DNA from 2 places in the Plantactinospora sp. CA-294935 genome. Region 2 is predicted to be linked to the other one. Evidence: riboswitches for the same ligand, from Rfam matches in the RefSeq annotation. Region 2 holds a riboswitch; the other holds the start of a gene.
The links. Region 2 has a riboswitch for ZMP and ZTP ahead of ACQEVC_RS12205 (bifunctional 5,10-methylenetetrahydrofolate dehydrogenase/5,10-methenyltetrahydrofolate cyclohydrolase). Riboswitches for the same ligand answer to the same signal wherever they lie in the genome.
Positions count from the first base shown of each region.

Region 1 (9,499 bases), 4.3 Mb from region 2:
ACCGGATCGACTCGGCTCCGGTGGGCCGCAGCCGGCGACCCCGGCTGCTCCGGGCACCGTCCTTCACCGCCGGCACGCCGTTCCGCTGGTCGGCCGGACCGGATGGCCGGACCGGCGTACCGGCCGCCGGCTGGCGTGCCGCGCCCGCGCCGGCCGGCACCGCATCGCTGCCCGGCCCGGCCCGGCTGCGGGTGCTGACCTGGAACACCCTCTGGGACCGGTACGACAGCGACCGGATCGACACCGCCCGGCGCCGGCCGCTGCTGCTGGCCGCGCTCGAACACGCCGACGCGGACGTGATCGCCCTGCAGGAGGTCGAAGCCGGCCTGCTGCACCTGCTGCTGAGCGCCCCGTGGGTCCGCGCCGGCTACACCCTGGGCACCGACCCGACCGGTCGGGACGTCGACGACACCGGGCTGCTGCTGCTCAGCCGGCTGCCGGTCCGGGAGGCGGGCCGGCACCCGCTCGGCCCGCACAAGGCGGTCGCGGCGATCACCGTGGAGTCGGCCGCCGGGCCGCTGGTGGTGGCCGGTACCCACCTGACCAGCGACCACGCCGACGGCGGGGCGGCCCGACGGCAGGTCGAACTGGCCCGGCTCGCCGAGGCGCTGGCCGGGATCGACGGCCCGGTGGTGCTGGTCGGCGACTTCAACGACGGCGGACGTGGCCCCGGCGTCCTGCCCGAGGTACGGGACGCCTGGTCCGAGCTGCACGGGCCGGCCGACCGGACGCCGACCTTCGATCCGCTGGCCAACCCGTTGGCGGCCGTCTCGTCGCTGTCCGGCCGGGCGGGCCGACTCGACCGGGTACTGCTGCGCGGCACCGGACTGCGGGCCGAGGCCGCCGCCCTGCTCGGCACCGCCCCGGCCTCCGTCGACGGCCTGTTCGTCTCGGACCACTACGGCGTCACCGTGGACGTCGTCGTCGACGGCTCGACCGACCCGTCCGGCGAGCCGGCCCGACCCGCCGGGGTCGAGCCGGAGAGCGTGCACCCGCCCCCGGCGCCCGGGCACTGCGGCACCGCACCGGCCGACCCCGGTCTGCGCACCGCACCGGCCGGCTCCGGCGTACCGGAGCAGTCGCCTGCGGACCCGCTGACCCGGCGGGTGGTGTCGCGGCTGCGAGACGCCCTGCCGGAGGCGGTGTTGCACGTCGTCGGATCGCGGCGGCTCGGCTGCGCCCTGCCCGGCGCCGACCTGGACCTGGTGCTGGCGCTGCCGGGCGTGGTCGAGATGTCGGCGGTCGAGGCCCGGGTGCGGGCCGCGCTGCCGGCCGCGACGGGGCTGCGTCAGGTGCGCGGCGCCCGGGTGCCGGGCCTGCGGCTGCGCGTCGACGACCGGGACGTCGACCTGGTGGTGGTCGCCACCGGGGACGTGCCGGCGACGGCGGCGGTGTCCCGCCGGGCCGTGCTGGACACGGCGGCGGCGGTCGCGCTGAGCGCGGTCAGCGACGCCGAGGAACTGCTCGCGGCGGTACGCGGGCACCGGTCCGCGTTCGTCGGGCTGGCCCGGCAGGTGAAGGCGTGGGCGCGGGTACGCGGGCTCGACTCGGCGCCGTTCGGCGGGCTGCCCGGGCTGGCCTGGACGGTGTTGGCCGCCCGCACGGTACGCCAGGCCGGCGACCTCTCCGCGGTCCCGCTGCTGCGGCAGTTCTTCGCCGACTGGGCGGCCTGGGACTGGCGCGAGCCGATCGCCCTGCACCCGTCGCCGGCCGGTCCCGCCGAACCGGACGGCTCGGTGGCCCCGGTCGATGCCGGCACCGATCCACCGGTGCAGATCATGACGCCCAGCGCGCCGGTCCGGTCCTGCTCGGGGCAGGTGTCCGCGGCCGGTCGGGACCTGCTGACCCGGGAGCTCTATGCCGGGTGGGAACTCCTCGACGCGGCGGGAGCCGCCCCGGAGCCGCCCCCCGAGGTGTTGTCGCCACCGCCGCTGCACCGCCGGCACGCCGCCTGGGCGGTGCTGACCGTACGGGCGGTCCGGGGCGAGGCGTTCAGCGTGACGCTCGGCCGGGTCCGGGGCCGGGTTCGGGCCCTGCTCACCGCCGTGGAGCGGGCCGGGGCAGCGGAGCCGCACGCCTGGCCGCGCCCGTTCGAGCGGACCCCGGAGCTGACCCGGTACGCGATCGGCCTCGGCCCGACGCCACCGGATCCGGTCCGGCTCGCCGAGGCGGCCGCGCCCTGGACGGCGGGACTGCCCGGTGCCACCGTCGACTGGCTGCCCGGCGGCGACGTGCCGACCCTGCGGTGAGCCGCGCGCACCGAACCCGGGCACGGTGCTCCCGACGCCGGGAACACCGTGCCCGGCTCAGCCGCCGGCCGCGTCGTCGAGGCGGGGACGGCGGTGCTGGCGCCGGGCTTCGGTGGGCCGGGTCGGGTCGACGTACCGGGGCCGGTCGGGTTCGTCGGGGCGCAGCGGTGCCAGGGCGACGGTGAGCGCCTCGATGATCGCGTCGGTGGCCCGGGCGGCGGCGCCGGGGCTGGTCGGGTCGATTCCGGTCAGGTCGACGGGCGGGCCGAAGTGCACCCGGATCACCGGCCGGCGGAGCATCGCCCGGCCGACCGCCCGGAGCATGCCGGCCGGTGCGGCGTACGGCAGCACCTCGTGCGCGCCCCACTGGGCGACGGGCACCACCGTGGCGCCACTGGCGAAGGCGAGCCGGGCGGTGCCGGTCTTGCCCCGCTCGGGCCACATGCCGGGGTCGAGCCCCATCCGCCCCTCCGGATAGACCAGCACCACCGAGCCCTGGGCGACGGCCGACGCCGCGTGCTCCAGGGCGAGTCCGACGGTCGGGGTACGCCGGTCCACCCGGATGTGTCCGCTGGCCCGCATCGCGGAGCCGACGATCGGGGCCCGGAAGACCCCGCCGGTGGCCATGATCCGGGGCGCGATCCGGCGTACCCGGCAGGCGGCGGTCAGCACCACCGGGTCGAACGGGTTGAGGTGGTTGGCGGCCAGGATCAGCGGGCCGTGCCGCAGGTTGTCGGGCACGTCGCCGGTGACCCGCAGCCGGGCGAGCAGCCCGACCACGCCCCGGGCGAGGACCTGGAGGAAGAGCCAGAAGCGAGGGGCGCGCCAGGGCGCGGCGGTGGTGGTCTCCATCAGCGGTCGATCGTCGCACGCGCCGGCCGTCCGGGAGGCCCGGGGCCGGGGGTGTCGCGCCGGCCGGGACGCGGTGCACCGCCGCCGGCTCACGAGTCCGGCGATCCGGCGGAGGCGCCCGCCGGACGTGATCGACCTCCCAGCGCCACCGTCTACGACGACAGGTAGTATTTACTACGTCCGGTAGTAAATACCTGGGGGTTTGCCGTGGACGCGCTCGACGTCGCCCGGTGGCAGTTCGGTGTCACCACCGTCTACCACTTCCTCTTCGTACCGCTGACCATCGGGCTGTCGGTGCTCGTGGCGATCCTGCAGACCCGCTGGCATCGCACCGGGGAGCTGCGCTACCTGCGGTTGACCAAGTTCTACGGCAAGCTCTTCCTGATCAACTTCGCGATGGGTGTGGTCACCGGCATCGTGCAGGAGTTCCAGTTCGGGATGAACTGGAGCGACTACTCCCGCTTCGTCGGCGACGTCTTCGGCGCCCCGCTGGCGATCGAGGCGCTGCTCGCGTTCTTCCTCGAATCCACCTTCCTCGGCCTGTGGATCTTCGGTTGGGACCGGCTGCCCCGACGGATTCACCTGGCCACCATCTGGGCCGCCGCGCTCGGCTCGACGCTGAGCGCGTACTTCATCCTGGCCGCGAACTCCTGGATGCAGAACCCGGTCGGCTACCGGATCAACCCCGACACCGGCCGCGCCGAACTCACCGACATCGTCGCCGTACTCACCAACAAGGTCACCCTGGTCACCTTCCCGCACACCCTCGCCGGCTGCTTCCTGGTCGCCGGGGCACTGATGGTCTCGATCGCCCTCTGGCACCTGCGCCGCCCGACCGGCAAGGCCGGCAAGCAGGCCGCCGAGCGGCAGAGCCCGGCAGCGGGGGAGGACCGGGCCGCGTTCCGGTTCGCCGCCCGATTCGGCGCCTGGGTCACCCTCGCCGCCGCGGTCGCCGTCGTGATCACCGGCGACCTGCAAGGCAAGATCATGACGCAGGTGCAGCCGATGAAGATGGCCGCCGCCGAGGCGCTCTACACCACCGAGCAGCCCGCCTCGTTCTCCGTACTCACCGTCGGCAGCCTGGACGGCAGCCGGGAACTCTTCGCCATCAAGATCCCGTACCTGCTCTCCGTGCTCGGCACCGGCGACCCGAACGGGCAGGTCCGGGGGATCAACGACCTCCAGGCCCAGTACGTCGCCCAGTACGGCCCCGGCAGCTACACCCCGGTCATCCCGGTCACCTACTGGAGCTTCCGATTCATGATCGGCTTCGGGTTGGCCGCCGCCGCGATCGCCGCGTGGGTGCTCTGGGCGCAGCGCCGCGGCCGTACCCCGAACTCCCGCTGGCTGGTCCGGGCCGGCCTGGTCATGCCGGTCCTGCCGCTCGCCGCGAACTGCTTCGGCTGGATCTTCACCGAGATGGGCCGGCAGCCGTGGGTCGTCTTCGGCGAGATGCTCACCCGCGACGGCGTCTCCCGCAGCGTCTCGCTGGCCGAGGTCCTCACCTCGTTCACCGCCTTCACCCTGGTCTACGCCGCCCTCGCCGTCGTCGAGGTCCGGCTGCTGATCCGGTACGCCCGCGCCGGCCTGCCGGACACCGCACCGCCCGCCGAACCCGATCCCGACACCGACGACGAGAACCGCCCCCTCGCCTTCGCCTACTGACCCGGCGCCCGCCCGCCGCACCCGCAGCCCGCCCACGACCGACCCGACCGGAGTCCACGATGGACCTGTCCACCTTCTGGTTCCTGCTCATCGCCGTGCTCTTCACCGGCTACTTCATCCTGGAGGGCTTCGACTTCGGCGTCGGCATCCTGCTGCCCGTGCTCGGCCGCGACGACCGGGAACGCCGGGTGCTGATCAACACCATCGGGCCGGTCTGGGACGGCAACGAGGTCTGGCTGATCACCGCCGCCGGCGGCCTCTTCGCCGCCTTCCCCGGCTGGTACGCCAGCCTCTTCTCCGGCTTCTACCTGCCGTTCCTGCTCGTGCTGCTCGCCCTGATCTTCCGAGGCGTCGCCTTCGAGTACCGACACAAGCGCCCGGAGGCAGCCTGGAAGGCCCGCTGGGATCTCGCCATCTTCCTCGGCTCGCTGATCCCCGCCGCGCTGTGGGGAGTCGTCCTCGGCAACCTGCTGCGCGGCGTACCACTGGACGCCCGGCACGACTACACCGGCGGACTGCTCGATTTGCTCAACCCGTACGCGCTGCTCGGCGGGGTGACCACGACGGCGCTGTTCGTCACGCACGGCGCCGTCTTCCTCGCGCTCAAGACCACCGGCGAGATCCGGGCCCGGGCCGGCCGGCTCGCCGCCCGGGCGGCCACGGCCACCGCCGCGGTCACGGCCGCGTTCCTGGCCGTCGGCCTGACCATCCGGCACACCCCGGCCGCCGTCGGGCTCGCCGTGGCCGCCGCGCTCGCCCTGGCCGGGGCGCTGGCCGCCACCCGGGCACGCCGGGAGGGCTGGGCCTTCGTCGGCACCGCCGCCGCGATCGGGCTGACCGTCGCCGCCCTGTTCGCCGCGCTGTTCCCGACCGTGCTGCCGTCCACCACCGACCCGGCCGGCACCCTCACCGTCGACAACGCCGCCTCCAGCGCCTACACCCTGAAGGTGATGACCTGGGTGGCCGCACTCTTCGCCCCCGTCGTCGTCGCCTACCAGGGCTGGACCTACTGGGTGTTCCGCAAGCGGATCGGAGTCGCCAACATCCCCCGCTGACCATCCCGCCCCGCCATCCGGAGTTGTACCGGCGACTTGAGACTTGACCGGCCGCCAACCGGCACGACCCGCGCCCACACGCACGCCAAGCCTCAAAAAGGACTTCAATGAAACAATTGAAGCGAAAGGCTCGTACAGGGCATCGACCTTCCGCAACTCCGGAGGCCCCCGATGGCACAACTTCCGATCCGGTACATCCGGGTCGCCGACGTCACCCGGATCACCCCGAAAATGGCCCGGATCACCTTCACCGGCGACGACCTCGCCGACCTGCACCTCGCCGGCCCCGACCAGCAGGTGAAGCTCTACTTCCCGAGACCGGGCCAGCACCGCCCCCGACTACCGGCCCCCGACCCCGACCTCTGGCGCTGGTACGCCGGCTTCGCCGACATCCCCGCACCCGTTCGCCCCTGGACCCGCAGCTACACCATCCGATCCCACCACCCGCACGGCAACCTGATCGACATCGACTTCACCCTGCACGAGCACGCCGGCCCCGCCACCCGATGGGCCGAATCCGCCACCCCCGGCGACACCCTCGGCATGTTCGGCCCGTCACCGGTCTTCGCCCGCCCCGTCCCGATCGGCAGCAGCGACTGGATGCTGCTGGCCGGTGACGAGTCGGCGCTGCCGGCGATCGGCACCATCGTCGAGGCGCTCCCCGCCGGCACCCGCGCGCACGCCTTCGTCGAGATCCCCGACCGGGCCGAGGAACAACACCTCGACACCCCGGCCGACCTCACCCTGCACTGGCTGCACCGCGGCGACCCGCCGGCCGCACACGGCAGCCGCCTGCTCGACGCCGTACGCGCCGCGACCTTCCCGGCCGGCTCGGTCTTCGCCTGGCTGGCCGGCGAGGCCGGCACCGTACGCGCCCTGCGGCGACACCTCGTCGACGACCGTGGCCTACCGAAACAGTCGATCGACTTCACCGGCTACTGGCGGCGCCACCTCACCCAGGACGACGACCCGACCGACGAGGACCTCGCCGAGGCACGCGAACGCCTCGCCGACGCCGAGGACGCCACCCGGACCCGGTGACCCGCACGGCGGGCGCCGGCAGCCACCCCGGCGCCCGCCCGGCAGACCCGACCCGCTGGGCGGAACCGGCACCCGTCCGGGCGGCGCCACCCGGGTCCCGCATCCACCCTCCCGGTCCCGTCGCCTCCATAGACGCCGCGGGAAGCCGCGAGGGTTACCGCCACCACCACCGAACTCGACCCGGCTTCCGACCCCGCCACCACCATGCTCAGCCCGGACCGGCCATGTCAGCCGAGATTGGCCACCCTCGGCCCGGACCGGCCACCGTCAGCCGAGATCGACCACCGGATACAGCGGATAACCTTCCAGCAGCTCCGCGGCCTGCCCCGCCACCCGCTCGGCAACCGTCCGATCCAACACGTACCGGGCCTTGGACGGCGCACCGTCCGGCCCGACCCCCGGCCGGGTCTGCGTCAACACCGTGTGCAGCAACCCGGCGACCTCGTCCATCTCGGCCACCCCGAGCCCCCGACTGGTCAACGCCGGCGTACCGAGCCGCACCCCCGACGTGTACCAGGCGCCGAACGGATCACGCGGTACCGAATTCCGGTTCGTCACGATGCCGGCATCCAACAACGCCGCCTCCGCCTGCCGCCCCGTCAACCCGTACCCCGACACGTCCACCAGCAGCAGATGATTGTCCGTACCACCGGTCACCAGCTTGGCCCCCCGCCGCACCAACCCCTCCGCCAGCGCCACCGCGTTCTCCACCACCCGGCCCGCGTAGGCCGCGAACTCCGGCCGCCGCGCCTCCGCCAACGCGACGGCCTTCCCGGCCATCACATGCGGCAGCGGGCCGCCGAGCACCATCGGGCAGCCCCGGTCCACCTGGTCGGCCAGCTCCGGCCCGCACAGCACCATGCCGCCGCGCGGGCCCCGCAACGACTTGTGCGTCGTCGTGGTCACCAGATGCGCGTACGGGACCGGATCGAAGTCACCGGTGAACACCTTCCCGGCGACCAGCCCGGCGAAGTGCGCCATGTCGACCAGCAGCGTCGCACCGACCTCGTCGGCGATCTCCCGCATCAGCCGGAAGTTCACCCGCCGCGGGTACGCCGAATAGCCGGCCATCAGGATCAGCGGCCGGAACTCCCGGGCGACCCGGCGCAGCTCGTCGTAGTCCAGCAGCCCGGTCTCCGGATCGGTGCCGTAACTACGCTGGTCGAACATCTTGCCGGAGATGTTCGGCCGGAAACCGTGCGTCAGATGCCCACCCGCGTCCAACGACATGCCCAACATCCGCTGGTCACCCAGCTCCCGCCGCAACACCGCCCAGTCCTGGTCGGTCAGCTCGTTCACGTGCCGGACCCCGGCCCGCCGCAACGCCGGCGACTCCACCCGGTCGGCCAGCACCGCCCAGAACGCCACCAGGTTCGCGTCGATCCCCGAATGCGGCTGCACGTACGCGTGCGCCGCCCCGAACAACTCCCGGGCATGCTCCGCCGCGATCGACTCCACCGTGTCGACGTTGCGGCAGCCGGCGTAGAACCGGCGGCCGATCGTACCCTCCGCGTACTTGTCGCTGAGCCAGTTACCCATCGCCAGCAGCACCGCCGGGGACGCGTAGTTCTCCGAGGCGATCAACTTCAACGACTCGCGCTGGTCGGCCAGCTCCGCCCCGATCGCGTCGGCGATCCGGGGCTCGACCGCACGCACCACGTCCAACGCCGCGCCGAACGCGACAGACTCCGTGGACCTCGTGCCGAGCGGGGACACCTGGTTGGCCATGGAAACCTCCTGGGCAGGGGAAAATTGGCCCAGGCGCACGGCACACGTCACTCGACGGGACCGCTTCCCGATGGTTGACCCCATCCCAGCACGCCAGTCACGGTCCGGGCCGAGCGTACCAACCCGCCCGGCCCGCAGCGACCAACCACGCCAACCGCCAACCCGATCCGACCGCCAGCCCCGGCCGGCGCCGCGAGCACGACCAGCCGGGGCTCCGCGTCGCCCAGATCTCCAGGGTGGACGCGTCGACGCGACGCGGGACGCCTCGGCTCAGCCCGCGTCGCGCAGCTCCGCCAACCGCGCCTCGATCTCCGCCAGCTCGGCCCGCAACTTCTCCGCCTGCTGCTCGGCCTCCCGCCGCTCCACCGCCATGATCTGCTCCACCGCCTCGTGCACCCCGGGAACATCGATCAGCGCCACCATCTTCAACGCCTCGGCCGGCTTGATCACGTACGGCTTCGCCAGCGACTTCGTGCCCTGCGTCGCCGCCAGCGTCCACTCGCCCTCCGCGTACGTCAGGGTGACCGTCAACCCCGCCGGACCCTTCGGCTTCACCGCCTTCGTCGCCCGACGGGCCGGCTTCGCCTCGCCCTCGCCCTCGCCGTCGGACGGACGGGCCGGGGGAGTGTCCACTGCGGTCACTGTTGCCTCCTCGCGGGGCGCCGGAACCGGCTCCCTGACAATCTTGAACTCTGGTTCGGCGACCGGCTCGGGCTCCGGCTTGACCGCCACCCGCCGGGTCGCACCCTTCGGCGCGACAGCCAGATCGGTGGGGGAGAAGGGCAACTCGTCCCGGCCGAACCGGACCACCACCCACTCCTCGGACACCTCCGGATCGGTCAACTCCACCACCTGACCGAGCTGACCGGCGATCTGCCCCGCCGCCTCGGTGAACATCACCTTCGGCTT
Region 1 is NZ_JBNJMU010000001.1:7,059,440-7,068,938, forward strand. It holds gene ACQEVC_RS31005 (poly(A) polymerase) at 1-2,249, shown strand, start outside; gene ACQEVC_RS31010 (lysophospholipid acyltransferase family protein) at 2,307-3,101, opposite strand; gene ACQEVC_RS31015 (cytochrome ubiquinol oxidase subunit I) at 3,309-4,766, shown strand; gene cydB (cytochrome d ubiquinol oxidase subunit II) at 4,826-5,821, shown strand; gene ACQEVC_RS31025 (siderophore-interacting protein) at 5,993-6,862, shown strand; gene ACQEVC_RS31030 (glycine hydroxymethyltransferase) at 7,130-8,590, opposite strand; ZMP/ZTP riboswitch at 8,611-8,701, opposite strand; gene ACQEVC_RS31035 (hypothetical protein) at 8,861-9,499, opposite strand, start outside.
Region 1: it holds a riboswitch for ZMP and ZTP, as region 2 does, so the genes downstream of both, ACQEVC_RS31030 (glycine hydroxymethyltransferase) here and ACQEVC_RS12205 (bifunctional 5,10-methylenetetrahydrofolate dehydrogenase/5,10-methenyltetrahydrofolate cyclohydrolase) in region 2, are expected to answer to the same signal.

Region 2 (9,499 bases):
GATGCAGGGGATCTGCACCAGGCCACCGACCGGATCACAGGTCAGCCCCAGGTTGTGCTCCATACCGATCTCGGCGGCGTTCTCCACCTGGGCCGGCGTACCGCCCAGCGCCTCGGCCAGCCCGGCCGCCGCCATCGAGCAGGCGGACCCGACCTCGCCCTGGCAGCCGACCTCGGCACCGGAGATCGAGGCGTTCTCCTTGAACAGCACGCCGATCGCGGCGGCGGCGAGCAGGAAACGCAGTACGCCCTCCTCGGACGCCCCCGGCACGAACCGGGTGTAGTAGTGCAGCACCGCCGGGATGATCCCGGCCGCGCCGTTCGTCGGGGCGGTCACCACCCGGCCGCCGGCCGCGTTCTCCTCGTTGACCGCGAGCGCGAAGAGCGTCACCCAGTCCATCACCCGCAGCGGGTCGGCCGACCCGGGGTCCGCCTCCAGACTCCGCCGCAGCTCGGCGGCGCGGCGCCGGACCCGCAGCCCGCCCGGCAGCGTCCCGTCCCGCCGGCTGCCCCGGTCGACGCACTCCCGCATCACCCGCCAGATCTCCAGCAGGCCGGCGCGGATCTCCGACTCGCTCCGCCACGACCGTTCGTTGGCGAGCATGATCCCGCTGATCGGCAGCCCGGTCTCGGCGGTCAGGGCCAACAGCTCGGCCCCGGTGCCGAAGGGGTGCCGAACCCGGGTGCTGTCCGGCTTGATCCGGTCCGCGCCGGTCGCGGTCTCGTCCACCACGAACCCGCCGCCCACGGAGTAGTAGGTCCGGGCCCGCAGCGGTCCACCCGCCGGGTCGTACGCGGTGAAGGTCATCCCGTTCGGATGGAACGGCAACGACCGGCGGCGGTGCAGCACCAGGTCCCGGTCGGCGTCGAAGTCCACCTCGTGCGCGCCGAGTACGCCCAGCCGGCCGCTGGCCCGGATCCCGGCAACGGTCTCGGCGACCCGATCCGGGTCGACCGTCTCCGGCGCCTCCCCGAGCAGCCCCAGCAGTACGGCCGGCCCACTGCCGTGCCCGTGCCCGGTGGCGCCGAGCGAGCCGAAGAGTTCGGCACGTACCCGGGCGGTCTCCGCGAGCAGTCCGTCGGCCTTGAGCCCGGCCGCGAAGGTCCGGGCGGCCCGCATCGGACCGACGGTGTGCGAACTGGACGGCCCGATCCCGACCGTGAACAGGTCGAAAGCGCTGATCATCGAAACTCCTCCCGGGCCGGCCCCGTTGCCGGCCCCTGGCCCCCGGGCGGTCGCCGCTGTTCCCCCAAGCATGCCCCTGAGCTGCCGGTCCGCGAGCCTACCCGGCGCCGGCCCGGGCCGCGTGGCTGACCGGGATACGGCGGGCACGGCTGATTGGGTCACCCGGGGCCGGCGGGCGGGACGGCCGGCGGAGAACTCCCGCCCCGGCCGCCGGCACCGGGCCGGGGTGTCCGCCCGGCCCCGCCCGGGTAAGTACCTACGGGTACGTGGTGTCCGGATCCGTCTGGAGGCCGAGGGCGGCGCAGCCACCCGTTCCTACCGTGGAATCAGCCGCCCGTTCCACCGTTATCAGAGGAGACGTCGATGAGCCGCAAGCTCACCCGCCCCCGGGACAACCGCATGATCGCCGGTGTCTGCGCCGGCCTGGCCCGCCGCTTCGGCATGTCCGCCGGAATGATGCGGCTGCTCTTCATCCTCTCGCTGCTGCTGCCCGGCACGCAGGTGGTGGTCTACCTGGCGCTCTGGATCATCATGCCGAACGAGGACCGCCACTACGTCGCGGCGCACTGACCCGACCACACCGGCCCGGCTCGGCCGCGCCGATGCTGCCGGCCGGGCGGTCAGCCCCGCCGACGCTGCCCGGGCAGGTCGGCCGGACCGCCGCCCAGGCCGAGGCGCTGTTCCGTGATGCGTCGCCGGATGCCACCGGCGGTCGCCTCGACCTCGTCGGCGAGCAGGGCGGACCGGTACCGGCTCCGCCGGCGTAGCACGGTCAACAGCCCGGCCTGGATGCCGAGGACCACGACCGCGAACCCGGCGACGACCGCGGCGGTCCGCCCCGGTCCGGCGTGGTCGGATGCCAGGGCGACCGCGACGGCGACGACGGTGAGCACGCTCCACACGCCGAGTCCGGCAGAGATCACCAGATGGTCGCGCAGCCATCGCCGCAGCCCGCGGTCGCGTCGGGCGTGCAGCGCCGGCACCGTCTCGTCGGTGAGTTTCGTCAACAGCGCGCCGAGCCGGTCCCGTTCCCCGGCCGGCATCCCGGCAAGCCGTTCCGCCTCGGCACGCACCCGCCGGAGTACGTAGCGGACCTTCACCCGGTCGTCGACCGGTATCGACTCCGGCGGCCACACCTGCGCGAAATCGGCCTGGCGTACGGCCCGGACACCGGCCCAGATGACCATGGCCAGCGGCAGCGGCAGCGCCATCAGCAGGCCCAGGTACGCCAGCAGGGAGTCACCGTCCCCGGTGACGATGTTGATGCCGTACCCGCTGGTGGCCGCGACGATCACGGCGGCGGCCGGGCCCCGGACGTGGGTGAGGTAGACGTCCTGCCGGGCCCCCTCGACCAGCCGGTCGAGCGGACCGAACCAGTTCCGCAGCAGGTGTACGACCAGGTTGGCGACGAGGACGACCGCCATGACCAGGATGGACCAGATCGCGGCCCCGAACAGCAGTGGTGGCTCGTCGGCCGACGGTGCCGCCAGCACGCTCAGGGCCGCGCCGGTCACGGCTGGACGTAGGTGATGGTGACCTGCTCGTAGCCGAGCGAGCGGAGCATCTGGTCCAGCATCTTCCGGGTGTTCTCCTGGGCGCGCTCGCCGAGCCCGCTGCTCCGGGCCGAGTCGGCGATCTTCTGCTCGGCCTTGAGGTAGACCTCGCGCTGCCGGTTCGGGTCGCTGCCGAAGACCTCGCCGAGCTGGTTGAGGATGCCGCGCTTCTCGGCGAAGACGTAGCTGCGCTCCAGGTCGAGGTTGACCTGGCCGAGCTGCGGTGCCGGCAGCTTGATCTCCACCGACTTCCGGTCGGCGGAGGCCACCACCGCGTCGTCGCGGAGCTGACCGAAGTCGACGTACGCGTCGACGGTGCCGGCCCCGACGAAGAGGGTGCGCTCGCCGAGCAGGAACTCCGGAACGTACTTGCGGTTCTGCTCCAGGTCGACGACGACCTCAAAGTTGCCCTCGGCCGCGACGTATCGGCTGAGGTCCTGGATCGACTTCAGCAGCGGCGGCTGGCTGCGGTCGGTCTCCTCCTTGGCGAACGGGTTGCGCCAGTCCGGCAGGATCCCGCTGACCTGCACGCCGAGCACCAGCACGGCGACCACGCCGATGACGCCGACCAGGACGAACAGGCCACGGCCCCATCGGCTGCCGCCGGTCGGCTCCAGTTCGGACCGGTCCGGTCGGGCCTCGTCGGTGTCGGGCGGGCGGGTGCCGTCCGCCGCGCCGTCGGACCAGGGGTCGGCCGGGCCGGGCGGCGTGGCCTGCCCTTTCGCATAGCCGGGGAACTCACGCGTGGGCTGGTTGACATCGCCTTCTGGGGACATCCGCCCTCACCGTCCTTGTCGAGGAGCACCTAGGGAAAACGGTACGGCCCCGGTACGACACCCGCGAGTCGAGCCCGACCGACCCGGCTCGGTCTCACGTTTACCCAGCTCAGGACGGCATCACCGGCGGTGGTGGGACAGCCGGAGGTAGGCTCGCCGTGGCGGTCGTGACTGGCGTCGGGTGGAGCACCACCGGGAAGCGGGCGCCGGGCTCGACTCCGTCGCCGTACGCCTGGGCGCCGGGGCTTTCCACGTCGAGAGGAAAAGCCCCGTGACCGTGTCCGAGACCCGTACCCCCGAGGTCCACACCGCCCGGCCGCTGCCGGGTGGTCCCGTCGCCGAGGCGGTCTTCGCCGAGGTCACCGCCCGGGTCGCCGCGCTGCGCCGGACCGGTGTCGTGCCGAGCCTGGCGACGATCCTGGTCGGCGACGACTCCGCCAGCGCCGGCTACATCCGGATGAAGCAGCGGCGCGCCGCCGACCTCGGCTTCGCCTCACCGCACATCCACCTGCCCGGCACCGCCGGCCAGGCCGACCTGGTCCGGGCGATCCGCGAGTTCAACGAGGACCCGCAGGTGCACGCCATCCTGGTGCAGCACCCCACTCCGGCCCACCTGGACTACCCGGCGGCGATCCTCACGATCGACCCGGCCAAGGACGTCGACGGGCTGCACCCGGAGAGCCTGGGCCGGCTCGCCGCCGGGCTGCCCGGCCCGGTCCCGTGCACCCCGGCCGGGATCGAGGCGCTGCTCGCCTTCCACCAGATCCCGGTCGCCGGCCGCGACGTGGTGGTCCTCGGCCGCGGTACGACCCTGGGCCGCCCGTTGTCGCTGCTGCTCGGCCAGAAGCGACCCACCGCCGACGCGGCGGTGACCGTGGTGCACTCCGGGGTACCCGACTGGGCGCGGCACACCCGGCGGGCCGACATCGTGGTCGCCGCGGTGGGCGTACCCGGAATCGTGCGGCCGGAGCACCTGCGGCCCGGCGCGGTCGCGATCGGCGGCGGGGTCCGCTACCAGGGACGGCGGCTGTTGCCCGACCTCGACGAGGCGTGCGCGTCGGTCGCCGGGGCGATCACGCCCCGGGTCGGCGGGGTCGGCCCGACCACCGTGGCGATGCTGTTCCGCAACGCCGTCGAACTGGCCGAGCGGCAGTCCACCGCTTCGACGGGTGACCCGGAACACCTCGACCGATAGGTTCGCGGTGCAGCGAATCGACGGCGGCCGGCGTTTAGGAGCCCGGAGGAGGACCCTGTGGCCCACGGTGCGTTCAGCGACGCCGAGGAGTTCGCTCGGGCGCGGCTGGACGCTTTGCGGCGGTTCGCGTACCTGATCAGTGGCAGCGCGGCCGAGGCGGACGACCTGGCCCAGATCGCGGTGGTCGAGGTCTGGCAGCGGTGGCCGAAGGCCGGCCAGAACCCCGAGGCGTACGCCCGGCAGGTGATCGTGACCCGCAACGTGAGCCGGTGGCGGCGGCGGCGCCGGGAGGTGCTGACCGACGACGTCGAGCACCGGCCGGACGATCCGGCCGCGACCGCGGTGGGCAACGGCGCGCTGTGGCAGGCGTTGCAGCAGCTCGGCGAGGCGGAACGGACGGTCGTGGTGCTGCACGTGCTGTACCGGTACACGTTCAGCGAGATCGCCGGCATCTGCGACGAACCTCCGGGCACGGTTTCCAGCCGGTACGCGAGAGCCAAGCGTGCGCTGCGGGCGCACCTGGCCCCCGCACAGTCGACGATTCGGAGCGGACGTGGTTGACGAGGAAGGCCCGGTGGACGACCGGCTCGCCCAGGAGCTGGCCGCCACCCTGACCCAGGCACAGGACGCCCTGCCGGCGGCCGCTCCCGGGGCGGTCGCCGCGATCCGCCGGCGCTACCGGCGGAAACAGCGGCAGCGGGCCGGGCTGGCCAGCCTGGCGGTGGCGGTCCTGGTGCTGGCGGTGACCCTGACCGGGGCGGAACTGACCCGGGGAGTGCCGTCGGAGCCACCGGTCGGCGAGGGGGCGCGGGGGACGATCCGGGTCTGGGCGATCACCCAACCGGGCGCCGAGCCCGCGCTGTGGAAGCTGGTGAACCGGTACAACCGGAGCGCCGAGGTCGACGTGGATCTCAGCACCTTCGGCAACGAGGAGTACAAGGAGAAGCTGCGGGAGGTCGGCTCGCCGGAGGGCCCGGACGTCTTCGCCAGTTGGGGTGGTGCGAACCTGACCGGGCTGGCCCGGGACGGGCTGCTCGCCGACCTGACCCCACTGCGGGACGAGCCCGCGATCGCCGGCCGGTTCCTGCCCAGCGCGCTCGCCGGCGGCGTGGTGGACGGCCGGCAGTACGGCATCCCGATGAGCGGTACCCACCCGGTGGTGCTCTTCTACCACAAGGGCGTCTTCGCCGACGCCGGCGTGCGGCCGCCGCGCAGCTACGCCGAGCTGCTCTCCCTGGTGGAGACGTTCAAGGCCCGGAGGATCACCCCGGTCGCCCTAGGCGGCGCCCACGGGTGGACCGAGCTGATGTGGGTGATGTATCTGGCCGAGCGGATCGGCGGCCCGGGTACCACCGCCGACATCGTCGCCGGCCGTCCCGGTGCCTGGTCGAAGCCGGCGGTGGTGCAGGCGCTGCGGGAGGCGCAGGCACTCGCCGTGCGGGGCGCCTTCGGTACCGACTTCGCCTCGACCGGCTACGACGACGGTGCCGCCTCCGGGGAGCTGGCCAGTGGCCGGGCCGCCATGCAGCTGATGGGGACCTGGGAATATCCGACCCAGCTCGCCCGGAACCCGGACTTCGTGGCCGATGGCGACCTCGGCTTCGTGCCGTTTCCGGCGGTCTCCGGCGGGGCCGGGGACCCGGCCGACCTGGTCGGGGTGCCGACCCACTACTTCTCGATGGTGGCCGGCGGCCGGCATCGGGAGGCGGCGCTGGAGTTCGTCCGGGCGGTCGCGTCGGACGACTACCTGGACGACCTGGTCGCCGACGGCGAGGTGCCGCCGGTGAGCGACGCGGCCGACCGGCTGCGTGGTACGAAGCACGGCGGGTTCGGCACCTCGGTGCACGAACTGGTCACCCGGGCCCCGTCGTACGGGCTGGCCTGGGACCAGGCGTTGGCGCCGGCGGCCGCCACGGCACTCCTCGACAGCCTGCGCCGGCTGTTCCAGGGGGAACTCACTCCGGAGCAGTTCGTGGCGGCGATGGCGGAGGCCGGCTGAGCAACCCGAGCCAGAAGGTGCTGGCGTACCACAGCCTCCGATCCACATAGCATCTCCCGCGACTTCCGGGAAGAACGATCCGGCCGTCACAAAGTGTCGGATCTCTGACAGTTGGCCCGGCAGCAAACCCGGGTCCGGCTCGCGTTCCGGTAGGGATCGACGCGCATCCGTCCCCGCGCGCCGGCCCCCGCCGGTTCCGGCCGGCGGCTGATGTCGAACCACACCCTGGAGGCCTTGTCTCGATGAGAAAACTTCGGATAGCCCTGGTCGGCGTGCTCGCGGCCGGCGCGCTCTACCCGGTCGGGCCGTCGACCGCCACCGCGGCCCCGACCCACGCGCCGCTCGGTGTCGCGCAGGCCAAGGGCGGCTCCGCCGCACACGTACCCGGCGGGACGGCCACGGACCTTCCGCTGCGGGTACTGGCCAGGTGGCACGACCTCGGCATCGGTACCGCGATCGACATGAACGCGCTGGAGACCGACGCACCGTACCGGGAGCGGGCGGCCCGGGAGTTCTCCGCGGTCACCGCCGAGAACGTGATGAAGTGGTCGGAGCTGGAGCCGACCCGGGGCGAGTACAACTGGGGCCCGGCCGACGAGCTGATCGAGTTCGCCCGGCGCAACGGGCAGAAGGTGCACGGCCACACCCTGCTCTGGCACAGCCAGCTCCCCGCCTGGCTGACCGACGGCGTCGCCGACGGATCGATCGACTCCGCGGAGCTGCGCGACATCGTGCGCAACCACATCACCACGGTGATGAAGCACTTCCGGGGCAAGGTACGGGCCTGGGACGTGGTCAACGAGGCGTTCACCGACGGCGACGCCCCGGTGCTCCGGGACACCATCTTCCGCCAGCACCTCGGCCCGGACTACATCGCCGACGCGCTGCGCTGGGCGCACGCGGCCGACCCGCGGGCCAAGCTCTTCCTCAACGACTACGCGATCGACAACATCAACCCGAAGAGCACCGCCTACTACGAGCTGGCCAAGCAGCTCCGCAAGCAGCGGGTGCCGCTGCACGGCATGGGTTTCCAGGGCCATCTGGACCTCCAGTACCCGCTGCCGATCGACGCCCCGCAGAACCTGGCCCGCTTCGACAGGCTCGGCCTGGAGACCGCGTTCACCGAGGTCGACGTGCGGTTCTTCCTGCCCGTCGACACCTACAAGGAGGCCGGGCAGGTGGGTAGCTTCAACACCCTGCTGACCGCCTGCCTGCTCACCCCGCGCTGTGTGATGTTCACCGTGTGGGGCTTCACCGACAAGTACTCCTGGGTGCCCGGCTTCTTCGACGGCCAGGGCTCGGCCACCCCGCTGGACGAGAACCTCCAGCCGAAGGCCGCCTACCGGGGCCTCCAGCAGGTACTCGCCGTCGCCTCCGACCCGAACAGCAGGCGCGGCTTCTAGGAGGTCGGTCGGGAACGGGTCCGGCCCGTGCCCGTTCCCGGCCACCTCACCCTCGACCATCTCCCCACCACCCGGTCTCCGGCCGGTCCGGCCCCACCGCCGGACCGGCCGGAGCCGAGCAGGGCCGCCGAGACGAGCTGGCGAAGCGCGACGACGATCGCGGCGCCGGCGAGATCGGTCCAGCTCTCCAGGGTGGCCAGCCGGACCAGGCTGGCCGCCACCAGCAGGTCGAGCAGCACCCGCAGCGCCGTACGCCACGAGCCGGTGGTCAGCAGGGTCACCGCCGCCACCGCCAGGGCGAGCGCGGTGAGCAGGGTACCGAGTCCCCTCACCGTCGCCCCGTCCCGGCCGACCCGGCCCGGTCCGCCGGGGCACCGCCGTCCGGGGTGCCGAGCTGGCGCTGCTCCTGCCGGATCTCCCGGCCGAGGAAGTAGTTCAGCGCCGTCCGGATGGTGGCGATCGCGGCCAGCCGGCCGAGCTGGCCGAAGGTCGGCGAGACCGCGGTACGCAGGATGTCTGCGGCGAGCTGGAACTCCAGCCCCAGGGTGAGGAACCGGCCCAGCGACAGCCGGATCGGGGTGAAGACGGCGGCCGACCGGAGCCGGATCCCGGCCACCACGAACCGGCCGGCGGTCCAGACCGCGCCGACGAAGATCACCGCCGCGCCCACCGCCTCGACGACGGTGACCAGCACCTGGACGACGCGAGCCAGCAGTTCCTCGGGCAAGCCGCCGCGACCCTTACTCCGGCGACCAGCGGGTGTCCGGCCGGGGCACTCGCTCACCGTCGACGAACAGGTCGACCTTCTCGTTGAAGAACGCCACCATCCCGGCGATCGGCTGTATCAGGTGGGTGGGGAAGTCGTACGACCAGGCCACGTCGTGGTGCGTGGTGTCGGCGACCCGGACCGACCAGTAGTTGCTGGTCCGGCCCTTGTACGGGCAGGCGGTCTCCGTCCCGGTGGGAATCAGCCGGCTGAGGTCCACCTCGGCCCGGTTCAGGTAGTACCGGGTGGGCACGCCGGTCTCGAAGACCAGCACCGGCGAGCCCGTCTCGGCCAGCACCTCGCCGTCGATCTCGACCCGGACCCGCCGGGTCGACCGCAGCGCGTCCACCCGGGCGTACGGGTCACGCGGGTGCACGAAGACCTCCTCGTCCTCCTCGAACCAGGTGTCCAGGGTGTCCCACTCGAAGCGCACCATGTCGGCCAGCCCCTCGACCGACTTCTCGGTGTGCACCCGGACGCAGCCCGAGTGGTAGGTGTCGCCCACCCGGATCCCGTACTGCCGGGCCGTACCGACGCTGTACTGCTCCATGTCGTGCTCGTCGACCAGCAGGTCCTGGCGGATGTCCCGGAGCGGGATGTAGTAGTGCGGGTAGTGCTGCGC
Region 2 is NZ_JBNJMU010000001.1:2,713,671-2,723,169, reverse strand. It holds gene ACQEVC_RS12225 (L-serine ammonia-lyase) at 1-1,185, opposite strand, end outside; gene ACQEVC_RS12220 (PspC domain-containing protein) at 1,549-1,755, shown strand; gene ACQEVC_RS12215 (hypothetical protein) at 1,806-2,699, opposite strand; gene ACQEVC_RS12210 (DUF4230 domain-containing protein) at 2,696-3,514, opposite strand; ZMP/ZTP riboswitch at 3,672-3,759, shown strand; gene ACQEVC_RS12205 (bifunctional 5,10-methylenetetrahydrofolate dehydrogenase/5,10-methenyltetrahydrofolate cyclohydrolase) at 3,786-4,709, shown strand; gene ACQEVC_RS12200 (RNA polymerase sigma factor) at 4,767-5,270, shown strand; gene ACQEVC_RS12195 (extracellular solute-binding protein) at 5,263-6,708, shown strand; gene ACQEVC_RS12190 (endo-1,4-beta-xylanase) at 6,951-8,111, shown strand; gene ACQEVC_RS12185 (hypothetical protein) at 8,108-8,443, opposite strand; gene ACQEVC_RS12180 (DUF1622 domain-containing protein) at 8,440-8,838, opposite strand; gene ACQEVC_RS12175 (DUF427 domain-containing protein) at 8,852-9,499, opposite strand, start outside.